One region of the Paenibacillus sp. FSL H8-0457 genome, then DNA from elsewhere that is predicted to be linked to it. Evidence: predicted binding sites of a transcription regulator. Region 1 holds the regulator's gene; the other holds the start of a gene.

Region 1 (3,161 bases):
ATATAGTCGGTCCGCGGAAGGAAATGCGCCTGATCCGTATTCAATGCGATCATATCGGCTTTCATCCCAACCGCGAGCATACCGATATCCTCAAGGAAAGCGGACCTGGCTCCGTACTCCGTACCCATTCGAAGCGCTTCGGAGGCCGGAATGGCTGTCGGATCCCCGCTCACTCCTTTATGGATCAGGGCAGCCAGCCGCATCTCTTCGAACATATCCAGGTTATTGTTGCTAGCAGGTCCGTCGGTACCGAGCGACACCGTTATGCCGGCTTTGAGCAGCGCAGGTACGCGGGCGACTCCGCTCGCAAGCTTCAAATTGCTTCCGGGATTATGGGATACGGCTACTTGATGCTTGGCCAAGACTTCGATTTCTTCATCGGTCAGATGAACGGCATGCGCAAGGAGCGTAGGACGGGAGAACATGCCCAGCTTCTCCAAATGGGCAACGGGGCGAAGCCCGTAGTCCTTAACATTCTGAGCCACTTCCGTTTCCGTTTCGGACATATGGGTATGCAAAGGCAGGTTCAAGTCATGGGATGCTTGAACGAATTTTTCGATGAAATCCGGCGGGCAGGTATAAGGCGCGTGCGGCGAGATCATCGTCGTAATTCTGCCGTCAGCCTTGCCATGCCAATCCTTCGCGAATGCCACCGCCTCATCCAGCTTCTGCTGCTGTACCTCGGGCGGGCATAAACCGATTACGCCGCGCGTCAGGACGCCGCGCATTCCCGAGTCCTGGACAACCTTCGCGACCTGATCCATATGGTCATACATATCCACAAACGTCGTGGTTCCGCCCTTGATCATCTCCAGCACGGAGAGCGATGTGCCCCAATATACGTCGTCTGACGTGAATTTGGCTTCCATCGGCCACATTTTTTCCTGAAGCCATACCTGCAGCGCCAGATCGTCCCCATAGCCTCGAAGAAGCGACATGGCGGCATGTCCATGCGTGTTCACCAATCCAGGCAGGAAGAACAGATGGGTTCCGTCGATAATCTCTGTTCCCTCTTCCACGACGGGCTCCTCTTCGCCCAGGTACGTGATCCGGTCGTTCTCGACCACCATATATCCGCGCAGCACGGATCGGTCTTCCTCCAGTACTGCAAACGTTCCGTTCTTAACCATCCACTTCGTTGTTGTCATGTGCTGCATCCTCCTTGCCGTTATCCAAATAATAGGCCAAACTTTGCAAATCCGTTGTAAAATCAGCCGTATGAATCCGGATATGGGCTGGGGCTTTCAGGATGGTTGGCGCAAAGTTCAGAATCGCCTCGATCCCTGAGGCGATAAGCTGATTCGCTACGTTCTGCGCTTCGAAATCCGGAACGGTAATAATCCCGATTCGAATGCCGTGCTCATGAACCGTCTTCTCCAGCTCTTCCATCGGCTGTACGACCAAATTGTTAATTTTCATACCAACTTTGGGAGAATACGAATCGAAAATCGCCACAATCTTCATATTATCCTTCAGGAATGCATTGTAATTCGATAATGCATGTCCAAGATTACCGGCCCCGACCAATGCGACATTGATCTTCTGGTCCAGCTTCAGAATCTGGCGAATCTTCTCGATCAGATAAGAAACATCATATCCGATCCCTTTCCGTCCAAAATCACCGAAATACGCCAGGTCCTTACGAATTTGAGCAGGATTGAGGTCCAGCTTCTGTCCCAATTCCTGGGAGGAAACCGTGGAAACCTCCCTCTTCTGAAGCTCATTCAAATAGCGCAAGTATACAGGTAATCTGCGGACCACGGCTTCCGAAATTTTTTCCGATTTCATGCATGCTCCCCCTAATAATAGGTTAATAACTACATCTTTTTTTGTTGATCGTGCTTGGTTTCACTTTATTCAGCTTGGTTCCCCGCGCTTGCCTCTTCCTGCAGCCATTCCGAAATTCGGGGTACGATCCCCTCTGTCGACATGTGCTCCATCTTCGGCCCCGGCAAGGAATATAAGAAATACTTCCCGTAATAGGATTCAATGACCCGGGTATCGTACACGATCACGATCCCTTTATCTTGTGCTGTTCGCACCAGGCGCCCAAACCCCTGTTTGAAACGAATGACCGCTTGCGGAACCGAAAGCTTCATGAAGGGATTCTTCTTCTGCTGCTGCAGCAGTTCGCTCTTGGCTTCGACCAAGGGGTGATTCGGCGGCTGGAACGGCAGCCGGACGATGGCAAGACAAGTCAGCGCCTCACCCGGGATGTCTACCCCTTCCCAGAAGGAGCTGGTGCCCAGCAGCACGGAAGCGCTGCTGTCCTGAAATCTTCGGATTAACTTGGTACGGCTGGTTCCGTCCATCCCTTGTCCCAATACCGTGATGTCGCTTGATGCCAGCGCTTCTTTCAGCGGCTCGTGCACCTGGCGCAGCATCCGGTACGAAGTGAACAGGACGAGCATGCGGCCATGCGTAGCGACGGCCGTATCGGCTAAAGACTTCACGAGCGTATTCACAAAGAGTGCATCCCCGACCGATCCCTTCACGCTCGGAAAATCGCGCGGCACGACAAGAAGGGCTTGTTCCCTGTAATTAAACGGGGACGGGAGCTGAACCGTGTTCAGGTTCCCCGCTTCAGCCGCTTCCTGAAGACCCAGGTTCTCGATCATGAACTGAAACGATTTGTCCACCGACAAGGTCGCCGATGTCAGAATCACGCTTTGTTTCTTGTCAAAAAACAATTCCTTCAAATGAGAGCTCACGTCGACGGGCACGGCATACAACTGCAGCGATTTGCTGCGGAAATTGCCATTCGCCTCCATCCAGTATACCGTGCCCTCATCGTTCAGGGCCATGAAGGAGCGCAGGTCTTCGCGATGCGCGGCCAGGTCCTTAAATAGGCCCGATAGGTCGGTTAACAGGCTGTCCGCGCTGTAGTCATCCAAATCTTCCTTCATTTCGGCGATCAGCTTATCGCCCTTGCGCACGACATCGCCCAGCGTCAGATGAATTTGATGCTCCAGTTCGGCCATCGAATCCCAATCCTTCGGCTTCTTCAGCGGGGACAGGCGGAGCGAGAATTGGCCGGCATCTCCCGGAGAAGCGTCTCCGCGTTCCGGAAGCAGTCCGAACAATTGATCGCTGAGCCGATCCCAATTCTCTTTTACGGTAATCAGGTCCGGATACAAACGGTCGATGACGGAAGACCATTC
Region 2 (3,161 bases), 1.4 Mb from region 1:
CGCACGGTACATGGCGTTTGACTGTTGGAAGTGGTTGTTCATCAAATCGTCGCCGTTCATATAAGCCCCAACAACGATCGGGTTGTTCTCGTCCAGCACATGCGGATATTCAGGCGCCTGTTCCCCTACAAACCCCTGAACGGTTTCCCGGTTCGTGAATATTTGTACCCGGCGTTTCTGGTGCGATGTAAAAAATCCGTCATAAGCTACAATGACCGGCAGGCGTACGTCTTCATGTTCAGCGATTCGCAGCGCCATAATATTCATGTCATACACGGCCTGCGGTGAACGGGCGGTCAAAATCACCCAGCCGGTGTTCAGGCCGTAGTAAAGATCCGAATGGTCACCGCGAATATCCAGCGGTCCGCTGACTGCACGCGTCACCAAATTCATGACCATCGGGAAACGTGTGCCCGCTTGCACAGGAAGCTGTTCGATCATATACAGGAAACCATTTGCGCTGGTAGCATTGAATACCCGTGCTCCGGCTGCGGCCGCACCGTAGCAAATCCCCGCCGATCCATGTTCGCCGTCAGCTGGAATGAGCTTGATGTCATGTTCGCCGCGTGTACGCATCATGTCAAGATATTGGGCGATTTCCGTAGAAGGAGTAATCGGAAAATAACCCATAATGTGATAATTAATTTGGGCAGCCGCCATGGCAGCCATTTCGTTTCCCGATTCGAAAACTGCCGTTTGAGCGGCCGCCAGCTTGTTCTCCGTTGTTTCTTGAATTTGCATATTCATGATCGGACTCCCTCCGCAGTTATATAGGGAAATGATTGCGGCACACGGTGCTGCTCCGCATAATGCGGCTCTTCTAACATGGCAGCTAAAGCGGTGGTCGGACAAGCTTCGATACACTTCAAGCAGCCTTTGCAATACTGATAATCGATACCTTTCATAAACATCTGCATGTTGCCGCGCTTATCCGGTTTCTTCTCCCACACGATGCAGAAATCCGGACATACCGTATCGCAGGCGGCACAGTGTATGCAGTCCTCGATCTTGTATTCTGGCAAATATCCCTGCCGAGAGCCGCTAAGATCCTTCAGGACACTGTTCGCCGTAACGTTCAGAATCCCGCCCAGCTCCTGCGTGTCATATCCAAGAATCGGCTGCGGTCTTGCAAAAGCGATTGGGTCTATAAGCGCTGAGCCATTTCCTAAGGAAAGGAACCGGACTTCGTTATATCCTCTGTCAAAGGTCCGCACATTCGCTTCCACGAGGTGGGGCAGCTTCTTCTCAAATGTTGTGCGGATCACCTGCCGCATATCGTCCGGGTCTAGAAAGCTGCAAATCCGGAACAAAGCCCCCAGCATGGCCGTATTCACTTTGGTTTTTTCCTCAACGGAAATTTTCAGCGCATCAACTACGGCCAGCGTTCCCTGCTTCATGTTCAGATCCACGGCCACTTCGGAAAGGGCTCGCGCCGTATTCACAAGTACCGTTCCATCAGGCTGTAATCCGCTTATGACATCGATCGTCTTATACAAGGCTTCATGAAATACGCCGACGACATGCGGCTGCTCAATGGGACTGTGATCGCGGATTTCCACCTCGGAATCGCAGAACCTTACGAAGCTCTTCACCGGCGACCCTTTTTTCTCCGAACCATAGCTGGAAAAATTCGAACCGTTAAGTCCGGAACCGGTAACCCCAGCTTCGGCCAGCATTTTTCCGGCCAGATTGGCGCCAAGCCCGCCGATGGATTCGAGACGGATCTCGAAAAATCCCAGTTCATTCTTTTGAGGTAAAATCGACATGTTCTCTCCTCATTTCTTCTTAGGTCATTAATTCCAGTTTAAAAGAAGAAACGGACCGGGTTTGTGATTAAACTCACTACTCAAAAAATTGTGATTCCAATCACTATGTCGGTTGTGGGAGCGAAGTATACTGTCTTCAACAGTCCAATTGCGAGGCAATCATTTACTGACCTTACGACTAATAATCACAAAATTGGAGGAGAAATCATGAATAATAACGCCTAAGAGAGCTTACAGCATCAGCCGTCCATGTTCTGCTTTCAATGTCAGGAAGCATCCAAAGGAACAGGCTGCACCATTGTCGGCGTATGCGGCAAACCGCATGATGTGGCAAACCTGCAGGATTTGCTGATTTATCTGCTGAAAGGTATCTCTTTTCTCAGTCTGGATGTCCGGCTGCCGGAGGTGCTTGAACAGCGCGTATCGCTGTTTATGATGGACTCCTTGTTTGCAACGATTACGAACGCCAACTTTGACCGCGAGGTTTTTGTGGGAAGAATCCGGGAAGCGATCGAGCTCCGCGGCGAGGTGCGCACCTATTATAACGAACAATTTCCGGAAGGAACCGCCAATCTCCCTGATGCTGCCGTCTGGCAAGCGGATAACGAAGCTTCTTTTGATGAAAAAGCACGTACGGTGGGTGTCCTTTCAACCCGCAATGAAGACATCCGCTCGCTGCGCGAATTAATTACTTACGGCTTGAAGGGGATGGCTGCTTATACGTACCACGCGCTGCATCTGGAGAAGGATGATCACGAATTAAACCGTTTTATGCGCCGTGCGCTTGCCGTCACGCTTGACGACAGCCTTGAAGTGCAGGATCTGATCGCTTTGACGATGGAAACCGGTAAATACGGCGTAAACGCCATGGCGATGCTGGATGAAGCGAACACCTCGGTTTACGGAAATCCGGAAATTACGAAGGTCAATATCGGGGTAAGCAACCGGCCCGGCATTCTCATTAGCGGCCATGATCTGAAGGATTTGGAGGAGCTGCTGAAGCAGACGGAAGGAACCGGCGTGGACGTGTACACGCACAGTGAAATGCTGCCTGCCCACTATTATCCGGCATTCAAGAAATATGAGCATTTTGTAGGCAATTACGGAAATGCGTGGTGGAAGCAGAATAGCGAATTCGCAGCCTTTAACGGACCGATATTAATGACGACCAACTGTATCGTTCCGCCGAAAGACAGTTATAAGGATCGTATCTATACAACAGGCAACACGGGGTTTCCGAGTGTCCGCCATATTCCAGAAGGAACAGACGGTGCTCCCAAAGACTTCTCCCTACTAATCGAGCAAGCGAAAGGATGCCCCGCTCCAACGGAGCTTGAAACGGGTGAGATCATCGGCGGTTTCGCTCATGCTGCTGTGATGAACGTGGCCGATCAA

The links. The regulator Rex, encoded in region 1, represses fermentation and respiration genes when NADH is low (regulators of the CRP and FNR family bind a similar motif). The targets are predictions, from matches to a motif close to TTGTGAAATATTTCACAA.
Region 2: the regulator Rex is predicted to act here: its motif matches at 1,828-1,845, upstream of hcp (hydroxylamine reductase).

The regions. Positions count from the first base shown of each region.
Region 1 covers NZ_CP150293.1:2,562,542-2,565,702, reverse strand. Annotated here, with positions in the region: gene MHI43_RS11335 (amidohydrolase) at 1-1,148, opposite strand, end outside; gene MHI43_RS11330 (redox-sensing transcriptional repressor Rex) at 1,123-1,788, opposite strand; gene dinG (ATP-dependent DNA helicase DinG) at 1,854-3,161, opposite strand, start outside.
Region 2 covers NZ_CP150293.1:1,163,774-1,166,934, reverse strand. Annotated here, with positions in the region: gene MHI43_RS05055 (thiamine pyrophosphate-dependent enzyme) at 1-747, opposite strand, end outside; gene MHI43_RS05050 (2-oxoacid:acceptor oxidoreductase family protein) at 744-1,766, opposite strand; gene hcp (hydroxylamine reductase) at 2,016-3,161, shown strand, end outside.